Regions from separate parts of the Kribbella sp. NPDC004536 genome, predicted to be linked through region 2. Evidence: riboswitches for the same ligand, from Rfam matches in the RefSeq annotation. Region 2 holds a riboswitch; the other holds the start of a gene.

Region 1 (6,366 bases), on a different contig from region 2:
CAACGGCCCGAGGATCCGCTCCTGGACCAGCTCGAGCCAGGACGTACCGCGCAGCCGGGCGACGATCTCACCGAGCAGGCCGTACCCGAGGTTCGAGTAGTGGTGCCGGCGATCGGCCGGGCCGGCCGCATGCGTTTCGCTCATCGCCGCGGTCAGCTCGTCGAACGAGACACCCGGATTCCGTTCCCACCAAGGGCCTTCCGGCTCCGCGTTCATCCCGCCGCTGTGCGCGAGCAGGTGCCGGACCGTCCGGTCCCCGAACGCGACCCCCGGCAGATGCTTGCCAACGGCATCGTTCAGCGACAGCAACCCGTCGTCGCGGCACTGCATCACCAGGATCGCCGTCATCGTCTTGGTGATCGACCCGATCCGGTACTGCACATCCGCCCCCGGCAACTCACCACCGGCAGTGGCGAACCGCCCCCGGGCCCCGGTCCACACCAACTCCCCGTCCCGCACCACCCCCGCGTTGACCGACGGCAACCGCGACTCCCCCTGCGCCGCCGCAACCTCGGCGAACAGGGCAGCGGCGGTGTCAGGACGAAGCGACATTACTCGAAGGCCTCCGGGGACGGGCAGGAGCAGATCAGGTTGCGGTCGCCGTAGGCGCCGTCGATGCGGCGGACGGGGGGCCAGTACTTGGAGGCGCGGTCCACCGAGCGGGGGAAGGCGGCCTCTTCGCGGGTGTAGGCGTGCTCCCACTTGTCGTTGATCACCGACTCGGCGGTGTGCGGCGCGTTCACCAGCGGGTTGTCGGTGGCCGGCCACTCGCCCGCGGCGACCCGGTCGATCTCGTGCCGGATCGCGATCATCGCGTCGCAGAACCGGTCCAGTTCGCCCAGGTCCTCGGATTCCGTCGGCTCGACCATCAGCGTGCCGGCCACCGGGAACGACATCGTCGGCGCGTGGAAGCCGTAGTCGATCAGCCGCTTCGCGACGTCGTCGACGGTGATGCCGGTGTCCTTGGTCATCGGCCGCAGGTCCAGGATGCACTCGTGCGCGACCAGGCCGTTCTCGCCGGTGTAGAGCACCGGGAACGCGCCTTCGAGCCGCTTCGCCACGTAGTTCGCGGTCAGTACGGCGGCCTTGGTCGCGTCGGTCAGCCCGGACGCACCCATCATCCGGATGTACGCCCAGGAGATCGCCAGCACGCCCGCGGACCCGAACGGCGCGGCGCTGATCGGGCCGACGCCCGACTCCGGGCCCGCCTGGTCGAGCAGCGGGTGGTTCGGCAGGTACGGCGCGAGGTGCGCCGCGACCGCGACCGGCCCGACGCCCGGACCGCCGCCGCCGTGCGGGATGCAGAACGTCTTGTGCAGGTTCAGGTGCGAGACGTCGCCGCCGAACTCCCCCGGCTTCGCGAGCCCGAGCAGGGCGTTCAGGTTCGCGCCGTCGACGTACACCTGGCCGCCGTGGTCGTGGACGACCTGGCAGACCTCGCGGACACTCTCCTCGTACACGCCGTGCGTCGACGGGTACGTGATCATGATCGCCGCCAGCCGCGACGCGTGCTCGGACGCCTTCGCCCGCAGGTCGTCCAGGTTGATCGTGCCGTCCTCGTTGCCCTTGACAACGACAACCTTCATGCCGGCCATCACCGCGGAGGCGGCGTTCGTGCCGTGCGCGGAGGCCGGGATCAGGCAGATGTCGCGGTCCAGGTCGCCCCGGCCGTGGTGGTACCCACGGATCGCGAGCAGACCGGCGAGCTCGCCCTGGGAGCCGGCGTTCGGCTGGATCGAGACCTTCGCGTACCCGGTGACCTCGGCCAGCCAGCGCTCCAGCTGACCGATCAGTTTCACGTACCCGGCCGCGTCCTCGATCGGCGCGAACGGGTGTACGTCGGCGAACTCCGGCCAGGTGACCGGCTCCATCTCGGTGGTCGCGTTCAGCTTCATCGTGCAGGACCCGAGCGGGATCATGCCGCGGTCCAGCGCGTAGTCCATGTCGGACAGCTTGCGCAGGTAGCGCAGCATCGCCGTCTCGGACCGGTGCGTGTTGAAGACCGGGTGCGTCAGGTACTCCGTGGTGCGCGGCACGTTCACGGCCGCCGCCTCGAGCGTGTTGTCGTACCGACCGCCGAAGGACTGGCAGACCCGGGTCAGCGTCGCGACGTCCGTCTTCTCGTCGCAGGAGATGCCGACGTGGTCCGCGTCGACGAGCCGCAGCCAGATCCCGTTCTGCCGCGCGGCGTCCACCACGTCGGCGGCGCGGCCCGGCACGCGGGCCAGGACGGTGTCGAAGAAGTCGTCGTGCACGACCTCGACGCCGCTGGCGCGCAGCGACGCGGCGAGCTTGCCGGCGTAGTCGTGCACCCGCTCCGCGATCGCGCGCAGACCGTCCGGACCGTGGTAGACGGCGTACATCGACGCGACGACCGCGAGCAGGACCTGCGCGGTGCAGATGTTCGAGGTCGCCTTCTCGCGGCGGATGTGCTGCTCACGGGTCTGCAGCGCCAGCCGGTACGCCGGGGCGCCGTCGGCGTCGACGGACACGCCGACGAGGCGACCCGGCAACGACCGCTCGAGACCGGACCGTACGGACATGAAGCCGGCGTGCGGACCGCCGTAGAACAGCGGTACGCCGAAGCGCTGCGAGGAACCGATGACGATGTCCGCCCCGGCCTCACCCGGTGCCTCGAGCACCGTCAGCGCGAGCAGGTCCGACGCGACGGCGACCAGGGCGTCACGCTCGTGGGCCGCCTCGATCAGCGGCTTCAGGTCGCGGACGGCGCCGTTGGAGCCCGGGTACTGCACCAGCAAGCCGAAGAAGTCGCCCTCGGGCAGACCGTCGGTGGTGTCGGCGACCACGACCTCGATGCCGAGCGCCTGCGCGCGGGTCTGCACGACCGCGATCGTCTGCGCGAAGCAGTCGGCGTCGACCAGGAACCGCTCGGACTTGCTCTTCTTGTTCGAGCGGTGGGCCAGCGTCATCGCCTCGGCGGCCGCGGTGCCCTCGTCGAGCAGGGAGGCGTTCGCGGTCGGCAGGCCGGTCAGGTCGGAGACCACGGTCTGGAAGTTCAGCAGCGCCTCGAGCCGGCCCTGGGAGATCTCCGGCTGGTACGGCGTGTAGGCCGTGTACCAAGCCGGGTTCTCGACCAGGCGGCGGACGATGACGGACGGGGTGAAGGTGCCGTAGTACCCCTGGCCGATCATCGTGGTCGCGACGTTGTTGCGGGCGGCGAGCTGGCGCAGCTCGGTCAGTGCGTCCACCTCGGAGGCCGGCTCGGGCAGCCGCAGCGCCTCCGCGGACCGGATCGAGGCCGGGACCGCGGCGTCCACGAGCGCGTCGACGTCGTCGTACCCGAGGGCCTGGACCATCCGGGCGATCTCGTCCGGGCGCGGACCGATGTGCCGGTCGGCGAACGTCGCCGAAACACGCGCCGAAAGCTGAGGGGTGTCGTTCACTAGAGGCTCCGATGCTGACTGTCGCTGCCGGTGGCCTCCCCCTCTGTCACGCACGAACACGCTCCAGAGTCGCCTGTGGCACTCGGTCCATGGGCCTGAGAGGTTCCGGGGAGGAATTGCCCCTTCGGCGCCCGACGAAACGGGACTCTCCCGAGTGCTGTGTACGGCTGAAACGAGGCTACCAGGAATTTCCGAACAGTTCGGGCAGCAGGCTCCGGGCGGCCGGCCGCGCCGCCGCGACCTGCTCGTCGGTGGCCGCCTGCATCGGCCAGCGGACCCGGGTACCGACGTCCGCCCAGCCGCCGACCGCGGCGAGGAACTTGTCCAGCGCGGGGTTCGACAGGCCGGCCTTCTGCAGTGGTACGACGTGCGCCGCGAAGAACTCGACCACCCGGCGCTCCACGTCCAGGTCGTGCGCGGTGGCAACCGCACCGTTCGGGGACAGCGCCGCCACGTTCGAGTAGCTGCCGTGCGCGCCGAGTAACGACATACTCGCGAGGAAGTGACCGGGTACGAAGATCGCGAGCCCGGACCGCAAGGCCTCGTCGAACCACGCTCTGTCACCACCGGCCGTCTTCAACCCGATCAGGTTCGGCACCGCCGCCGCCAACTCCCCCAACTGCCGTGGCGTCACGGAAGTCTTCGCATGCGGCGGGTTGTACAACACCAGCGGCACCTCCCCCGCCACCGTACCCACCCGCCGCAAGAAGGCGAGCATCTCGGCAGGGTTCAAAGGCAACCAGTCCGGGGCTATCACTTGAATCGCTCCGGGCGCGAGCTTCGCCGCACGCTCAACCCGGGACAACTGCACCTGTGCCGACGGATGACTCGCCCCGATCTGGAACGGCTTCCCGACGGCGGCGAGGATGTGGTTGACCCGGTCGTACTCGGATTCGGTAAGGGTCTGGAACTCCCCCGCCGTCCCGTGTGCGTACAACCCAGCAACGGAAGTCTCACCCAGAGCCTGAGCTTGAGCCTCCAACCGCGTGAAGTCGATCGAGTCGTCGGCGTTCAGCGGTAACAACAAAGTCGCCCACACACCGCGGAGCGAGTCTGCAGTGAGTGGGCGCACAGTGAAGAACTAGGTCAGCCGGTCATCCGGGCGCGACGGCGGGCGGCGAGTTCGTCGCCGGCGTGCCCGTCGGAGCCTTCGTCGTCGTGGCCGTCGGCCCGCTCGGTCGGCAGCTCGGACAGCGATCCCTCGACCTCCCGCCAGACCCCGCCGAGCGCGATCCCGAACACGCCCTGGCCGCCGGCCAGCAGGTCGATGACCTCGTCCGGCGAGGTGCACATGTACACCGAGGCGCCGTCGCTCATCAGCGTGATCTGGGTCAGGTCGTCGAAACCGCGCTTGCTCAGGTGCGCGATCGCGGTCCGGATCTGCTGCAGCGAGATCCCGGCGTCCAGCAGCCGCTTGATCACCTTCAGCAGCAGTACGTCGCGGAAGCCGTAGAGCCGTTGCGTACCCGAGCCGGTCGCCGGGCGCACCGACGGCGAGACCAGGCCGGTACGGGCCCAGTAGTCGAGCTGCCGGTAGGTGATCCCGGCGGCCGCGCAGGCCGTCGGACCCCGGAACCCGACGTCCTCCGGCATCGGCCGCAGGTCGTCGTCGAACAGCAGACCCTGGACGCCGGCGGTCTCCGCCGCCTCGGCGTGCGCGTCGGAAGCCGACTGCGTCAGATCCGTGTCCCCGGTGCGTGTCACGCCTGAGCCTCCCTGGATACCGACTGGTACGAGTCATCTCCGTGGAGTGACAGCACCCCACGACTTCTTCACGGTAAGCCGCCGCCCGAGGCGGGTCAACGACAACCGCGTCGAGCCGGGAGCGTGTCGCGACCGCCGTACGAATCGTTACCTAGTCGCTCTTGTACGGATTCCCCGTCTCCAGGGGTCGCGTCAGCTCTTGTCGAAGTCCTCCGGCGTCACCTGGTCCAGGAACTCCCGGAACCGCTCGACCTCCTCTTCCTCCTGCACCTCGTCGGTGCCGGTGGCCTCACTGTCCGGAATCGGTACGCCGGCCTCGGCGAGGATCTCCTCCGCGCAGAACACCGGGGTGCCGGTCCGGAGGGCGATCGCGATCGAGTCCGACGGCCGGGCCGAGATCTCGGTCTGGTCGTCGAACACCAGGATCGCCTCGAAGACGCCGTCGGTCAGGTTCACGATCCGGACCTCGCTGAGCGTGTGCCCGAGCACCCGGATGGTTTCCGCGAACAGGTCGTGGGTCAGCGGCCGGGGCGGCTCCATGCCCTGCTGGGCGAAAGCGATCGCACTCGCCTCGGCCGCGCCGATCCAGATCGGCAGGTATCGCTCACCACCGACCTCCCGGAGCAGCACGATCGGCTGACTCGAGGGCATCTCCACCCGGACTCCGACCACGTCGACTTCGCGCACAGCTCCAGCCTACTCCGAGGGGAAGCCCCTAGCAGGCCCGCGGGGTTCGGGTGTGGACGGCCTACGGACGTGGCAGCCGCGACCGGACCAGTGCGGTATGCAGGCGGACCGTGAGTGCTGCCAGTTCGGCGGTCTGGTCGGTCCGCCGCGGCCCGGTGACCTGCTCGATCAGGCCGACCTCGCGGTCCGCCGCGGTCCGGAACGCCCGCAGGTGCCGGGGCTCCAGCCCGTACGCCGCCAGCTCGGCCGCGACCTTCGCGATCACGATCGCGTCGCCGCCGTAGTGGTTGCCGGTGGCCACCACCAGGCCGTGGCTCTCCAGCTCGGCGAGCAGCCCGTCCGGTACGCCGGCCGCGGTCCGCAGCTCGTTCCGGGTCAGCCGCAGTTCGGTGCCGGTGGCACCGAAGTCGTCGGCGACCGGCTGACCGGGGGTCTGCGGCAACGAACTCGGCGCGACCGGCGGACCCGCGGCGGACGGCTGCAGGCCGCGGTCGATGGCGCCGAGGTGTTCCTTGATCACCTTGAGCGGCAGGTACTGGTCGCGTTGCGCGGTCAGTACGTACCGCAGCCG
Region 2 (6,366 bases):
CCAAGAACCAGGGCTGGCAGGTAAACCTCCAACCCCGCCCAGGCGGCAACGCCGACACCACCGAAGTCGAGGCGTACTAAAGATCGTCCGGATACACCCGGAACGCTTTGTGTGGAGTCAGCGGACGCAGCGCCCGGAAATCGCGCCGGTCGAGCGTCAGAACCGCGTCGGTGCGGTCGTCGGCTGCCAGCGCAACGGAAACCGCATCAGCAAGATCAAGATCGAGGTCCGCATACCGACTGATAACGGTCGGAGCCGCAGGTGACATGAGGGTCACAACTCGGTAGACCGGGCGCCTTCGCCGGGCGCCCAGCCATCCGTCATCGGCTCACCACGCGTCGGCCAGTCGAGCGGCTCGTCCCACACCCGGTTAGGCATCGCCGCTAGGTGGATACCTTCCCGGATGATGTCTCCTTCGGGGATACCACGCCGCCGAGAAGCCTCGGCTATCAGCTCCAGATCCTCCGAATCGGCGTCCACCTCGATGCGCTCCGTCGACATACATCAACCGTAGGACATCTCCGATGAGTTAGAGGCCGAGTTTGTGGAGTAGGCGGCTTAAGGCTCCGCCTAGGCCGCCTGGGTTGTTGGGGGTGGGGGTGGCTGTTGGGGTGGGGGATGGTGTGGGTGGGGTGGTGGTTGGTGGGACTGTGGGGTCCAGGGTGGGGCGGTCGGTTGCTTGTGTTGTCGGGACCGTGGTGGGCGGGAGGCGGGTGGCTGGGGCGGTGGTGGGGACTGCGGTCTCGACGATCTGTGGGGTGGGTGTCGCGGTCGGGTCTGGGGTTGTGGTGACGCCGGCGGGGATGTCCACCTCGGCGGGGGTGGTTGCCGTCGGCAACGGGGTGTTCACGGTCGACGGAGCACCGGGGGTCGCGGTGGTGCTGTGCGGGATCGCGATGTTCTCGCCCGGCTGAGCGGGCTGGGGAGCGGCGACCGGGCTGGCCGGTTCAGGCCCCGCGCCTGGCAGCGGCAGGAACGACGCGCCGATCCGCGGACCGCCGAGGAGGGCAATCAGTACCAGTACCAGGTAGCCGCCGACCACGATGCTCACGCCCGTGGCGACCTGACGGCGACGCCGGGAAGCCCTGGCAGACATCGGATTCACAAGTCCCGCAGGGTATCGGTTCACCCGGCGTTTCAAACAGCCCTTGGAAGAATTTCTACACCAGGACTTGAAAGTCTAGTAATGAATGACCATTTACGCAGCCGTAGCAATGCGGTGCGTTAACTGATTGCTCAGGTCAACGCCTGCAATCCGACCACCGACAACAACCGGAGCTTCTCGGCGGCCTCGGAGTTCGGCGCGGCGGTGTAGACGACCATCCGCAGATCGCTGCCCGGTACGGCGAGGATGTCGCAGTCGATGTCGAAGGCACCGACCACCGGATGCCGGATCGTCTTCCGCTCCGACTGATGGAACCCGACCACTCGTTCGTCCCACAGCCGGGCGAACTCGGGGTACCCGCTGCGCAGGTCGTCGATCATCGCGCGCAGGTCCGGGTCGGCCGGGTAACGGGCGAGCGACGCACGCAGGTCGGTGACCATCGCGACCCGGAAGGCGTGCGCCTGCTCGGGGGTCTGCTCGAAGCGGCTGCCGGGTCTGGCGAAGTTCAGGTAGATGATGTTCCGGTGCCGCCCGTGCCAGGACGACGGGTCACCGGCCAGCGCGGCGAACAACGGGTTCCAGCTGATGATCGTCCAGGCCGCGTCGCACACGCACAACGGCGCTCCGTCCAATTGGTCGACGATCCGCTGCACCCCCGGCGGGATGTACGCCGAGATCCGCCCCGGTGACGGCTCCACCTCACCGGCCAGCGCGAACAGATGGTTGCGCTCGGCATCGGACAACCGGAGCGCCCGGGCCAGCGCGGTCAGCACCTGTACCGACGGCGAGTCCGACCGCCCCTGCTCGAGCCGCACGATGTAGTCGACCGATAGCCCCGCGAGCAAGGCGAGCTCCTCCCGGCGCAGCCCGGGCGCGCGCCGCTTCCCGCCGACCGGCAGCCCGACCTCCGAAGGCGCCACCCGGTCCCGCCAGGCGTGCAGCGTCTTCCCGAGCTCGCTCATGTACTCCAGTATCACCCGCGCGACCGGCGACAGCCTGGTACTGCTGTTACCTGGTCAGCACTCGATGACGTTGACGGCGAGGCCGCCGCGGGACGTCTCCTTGTACTTGATCTTCATGTCGGCGCCGGTCTCGCGCATCGTCTTGATCACCTTGTCGAGCGTGACCACGTGCACGCCGTCGCCGTGCATCGCCATCCGGGCCGCGTTGATCGCCTTCACCGACGCCATCGCGTTCCGCTCGATGCAGGGGATCTGCACCAGCCCGCCGACCGGGTCGCAGGTCAGTCCGAGGTTGTGCTCCATCGCGATCTCCGCGGCGTTCTCGACCTGTTGCGGCGTACCACCGAGCACCTCGCAGAGACCGGCGGCGGCCATCGAGCAGGCCGAGCCGACCTCGCCCTGGCAGCCGACCTCGGCGCCGGAGATCGACGCGTTCTCCTTGTACAGCACGCCGATCGCGCCGGCCGCGAGCAGGAACCGGACCGCGCCGTCCTCGGTCGCGCCGGGCACGAACCGCCGGTAGTAGTGCAGTACGGCCGGGATGATGCCCGCGGCACCGTTCGTCGGCGCGGTGACGATCCGGCCGCCGGACGCGTTCTGCTCGTTCACCGCGAGCGCGAACAGGTTCACCCAGTCCATCACCTTGAGCGGGTCGACCGACCACGGGTCCTGGCTGAGCTTCTTGTGCAGCGCGTGCGCGCGGCGCGGGACCTTCAGGCCGCCGGGCAGGATGCCCTCGGTCTCGCAGCCCTCACGGACGCAGTCCTGCATCACCTGCCAGATGTGCAGCAGCCCGGCGCGGATCTCCGCCTCGGTCCGCCAGGCGAGCTCGTTCGCGAGCATCACCTCGCTGATCGACAGCTGCGACTCGCGGCACCGGTCGAGCAGCTCGGCGCCGGTGGTGAACGGGTACTTCAGTTGCGTGGTGTCCGGCACGATCCGGTCGCCCGCGGCCGCGGTCTCGTCGACGACGAAGCCGCCGCCGACCGAGTAGTACGTACGTTCGCGCAGTACGGCCTGGTCCGCGTCCCGGGCGACGAAGACCATCCCGTTCGGGTGGTACGGCAGCGCCTTGCGCCGGTGCATCACCAGGTCGGTGTTCTCGTCGAACGCGATCTCGTGGGTACCGGCCAGCAGGAGCCGGCCGCGCTCGCGGATCGTCTCGGCGCGCGCGTCGACCGAGTGCGTGACCACGGTCTCCGGGTCGGCGCCCTCGAGCCCGAGCAGCACCGCCTTGTTGCTGCCGTGCCCGTGGCCGGTGGCCCCGAGCGATCCGAACAACTGCGCCTCGACGGTCGTCGTCGCGGCCAGCAGGCCGTCGGCGGCGAGGCCGAGTGCGAACGTACGGGCGGCGCGCATCGGGCCCACGGTGTGGGAGCTCGACGGGCCGATCCCGATACTGAACAGGTCGAAGACACTGATCGCCATCGTGTGGAGGTTCCTTCCGGTCGTCGTTGACCGTTTGGTGTCCTCCCCGCTCTGTTGGGCGGACTGCCCTCCAGAGGTGCCTCGCCCGCGCGGTGAAGGTGCCTGAGAGATTCTTGGGGAGAGTTGCTCCTACGGCGCCCGGTTCGCGGAGATCAGCTCCGGCCCGGGTCTCTCCCGCACGGGTTCATGCGGCTGTTGAATTGACTGACGTTGTGGACGGTACGGCGGTCTGCCGGGCGCCGTCAATCCGGCCTGTCCGGACCGCCCAGATCTCGAAGAACCAGGTGAACAGTGGCGGAACGCTGGCTGCCAGCGCCGCCAGCGTGACCGGCCACGACCAGCGCAGCGGGCCGCGGACGGCGAGCACCGTGACCACGTACGCGATGAAGATCCCGCCGTGGATCGGGCCGAAGATCTGCACTCCGAGCTCGTTGTCGGACAGCACGTACTTGAACAACATCCCGATCAGCAGCCCGGTCCACGAGATCGCCTCGGCGATCGCCACCGCCCGGAACCACTGCGCATGTTTGATACTCATCAACGACCGACCCTAACAACGGCCCCAAGCCAGGGGCCGCGCCGTGCCTCAGCGCGGCGGCACTTGGGCCGCCGTACCCTGGGGTGATCGGTCAGACCGGGACGCCGGTGATCTCGAGCACCCGGTCCAGCTCGTCGCCGCGGACCAGCCGGCCGGACATCAGCCGGAGCTCCGTGCAGGCGGACTCCAGCGCCTGCGCCTGGCTCCGGCAGTTGTCGACGTACCAGAACGGATCGTCCGGTTGCGGATCGTCGGCGTCGTCGATGTCGGCGTACCAGTGCCGGTCGCCGCAGTTCATTACGCGCACCCGTAGGTTCATGATGACTACTCCCCGTACCCAGGGATGCCGGGTCCCCCTGGCCCCGGTCGAGGCCGCCTCGGCTGGGCGCGTGGTCCGCGGCCCCCCACTGCCACGCGCCGAGCCGAGATCAGCCCTCCCCCATCCAGTACATCGCGCCCCACCGGCGAACGTTACTGTTTGTGACCGGTAATTTTGATTACTTCCCGAGGTGCGAGCGGGTCCACTGCTCCAGGCCGTCGGTGGTGATCGGCAGCGCCTCGGTGAGGATCTCCAGCCGGTCGTCGTGCACGACGACGTTGTCCTCGATCCGGATGCCGATCCCGCGCAGCTCCGGCGGTACGGTCTCGTCGTTCGGGTGGAAGTACAGACCGGGCTCGACCGCGAGCGCCATCCCGGCCTCGATGGTGCCGGCGAAGTACGCCTCCGGCCGGGACGCGTCGCAGTCGTGGACGTCGAGGCCGATGTAGTGGCCGGTGCCGCAGACGATGTACCGGCGGTGCTGCTGCCCGTCCGGGCCGAGCAGTTCGTCCATGGACACGTCCAGCAGGCCCCAATCGCGCAGCCCCTCGGCCAGGACGCGGAGCGCCTCGTACTGGAACGCGCGGTACGGCGCACCGACCTTGACGGCCTCGAGCGACGCGAGCTGCGCCTTGTGCACCAGGTCGTGCACCTGCCGCTGCGCCGCGGTGTACTCGCCGGTGGCCGGGAAGGTCCGGGTCACGTCGGCGGTGTAGAGCGTCCGGGTCTCGACGCCGGCGTCCAGCAGGATCACGTCGCCCTCGTTCACCGGGCCGTCGTTGCGGACCCAGTGCAGCACCGGCGCGTGGTTGCCCGCAGCAACGATCGACGCGTAGCCGACGCCGTTGCCCGCGGTCCGCGCGCGCCGGTCGAAGGTGCCCTGCAGCCAGCGCTCGCCGCCGCCACGGATCGCCTCCGGCAGCTCGCTCGCGACATCGCCGAATGCCTGCACGCTGGCCGCGACCGCCTCGCGCAGTTGGTCGAGTTCCCACTCGTCCTTGATCCGGCGCAGCTCGGCGAGCGTCTGGCGGAGCGCGTTGCCGTCGGTCGGCGAAGTACGGACGAGCGCGTCGAGCATCGGCTCCACGCCGGGCACCGAGAGCATGAACGGTACGGCGCCGCGCACCGCCGCGGGCAGTTCCTCGATCGGGCGGCAGGCGATCTGCAGCGCGTCCGACCAGTCCTTCAGGCCTGGCACCGGGCCGATCCACAGCTCACCGTCGCGGGCGTTCGCGAAGAAGTCCGCCTCGTCCGGGCCGGCCGTCTCGCGCAGGTACAGCGTCGCGTCGCCGTCACCGGAGATGACCAGGACGGCGCCCTCGGCCTGGCAACCGGTCAGCCAGACGAAGTCGCTGTCCGCGCGGAACTGGTAGTCGGTGTCGTTCGAGCGGACCGGCGCGCGGCCGGCCGCGAGCGCGATCCGGCGGCCCGGCAGCGCGGCGGCGAGCTTGCGCCGATGCTCGGCGGCCGCCTCGGCGAGCCCCTCCGGCACCGTCACGGACCGGTCGACCGGCCCCCACCCGCGGGAAACGAAGTCCCGGAATCCTGCTGCGTCGATCGGGCGGTAGGACTTCGGCGTCTCTTCGGTCCGGGCGTCGTCGGTCATGACCTGTGCTCCCCTTTGCTGCTGACGGTGTCAGCTCATCAACTCAGGTTGTCGGCGGGGTTTGCAAGCCCTTATCCCGGAAGGCGGCCAGGATGCCTTCCTCGGAGTCGAGCAGGTACTGATGCAGGTCCGCCGCGGCCTGCTCGTACTTGCGGGCCTCGAGCAGCTCGAGCAGCCCGCGGTTCCGCTCGATGTACGGCTCGTGCAGCTCGCGCGGGGCCGCGATCACGTGGAACAGCAGCCGCAGTTCGGCCAGCAGCCGCCCGGTCATCGCGTCCATCCGCGAACTGTCGGCCAGACCGATCAGATGCTGGTGGAACCGCATGTTCGCAGTACCGACGGCGGGCCAGTGGTCCGCCCGGGCCGCTGCCTCGGCCGCTTCGACGTCGTCGTGCAACGGCTCGAGCC

The links. A riboswitch is a leader RNA that binds a small molecule or an ion and turns the genes downstream of it on or off. The one in region 2 is predicted to bind glycine.
Region 1: linked by a shared signal. The riboswitch ahead of gcvP (aminomethyl-transferring glycine dehydrogenase) and the one ahead of ACFYRU_RS07900 (L-serine ammonia-lyase) in region 2 are both predicted to bind glycine.

What each region holds. Positions count from the first base shown of each region.
Region 1 covers NZ_JBIALY010000002.1:1,899,702-1,906,067, forward strand. The annotation lists gene ACFYRU_RS23850 (serine hydrolase domain-containing protein) at 1-552, opposite strand, end outside; gene gcvP (aminomethyl-transferring glycine dehydrogenase) at 552-3,404, opposite strand; glycine riboswitch at 3,478-3,567, opposite strand; gene ACFYRU_RS23860 (dihydrodipicolinate synthase family protein) at 3,583-4,443, opposite strand; gene ACFYRU_RS23865 (MerR family transcriptional regulator) at 4,491-5,108, opposite strand; gene ACFYRU_RS23870 (bifunctional nuclease family protein) at 5,301-5,795, opposite strand; gene ACFYRU_RS23875 (MerR family transcriptional regulator) at 5,857-6,366, opposite strand, start outside.
Region 2 covers NZ_JBIALY010000001.1:1,599,122-1,605,487, forward strand. The annotation lists gene ACFYRU_RS07875 (hypothetical protein) at 1-80, shown strand, start outside; gene ACFYRU_RS07880 (hypothetical protein) at 77-268, opposite strand; gene ACFYRU_RS07885 (CopG family transcriptional regulator) at 274-501, opposite strand; gene ACFYRU_RS07890 (hypothetical protein) at 530-1,051, opposite strand; gene ACFYRU_RS07895 (helix-turn-helix transcriptional regulator) at 1,237-2,067, opposite strand; gene ACFYRU_RS07900 (L-serine ammonia-lyase) at 2,122-3,495, opposite strand; glycine riboswitch at 3,576-3,682, opposite strand; gene ACFYRU_RS07905 (DUF3817 domain-containing protein) at 3,680-4,033, opposite strand; gene ACFYRU_RS07910 (hypothetical protein) at 4,125-4,352, opposite strand; gene ACFYRU_RS07915 (aminopeptidase P family protein) at 4,531-5,958, opposite strand; gene ACFYRU_RS07920 (GntR family transcriptional regulator) at 6,002-6,366, opposite strand, start outside.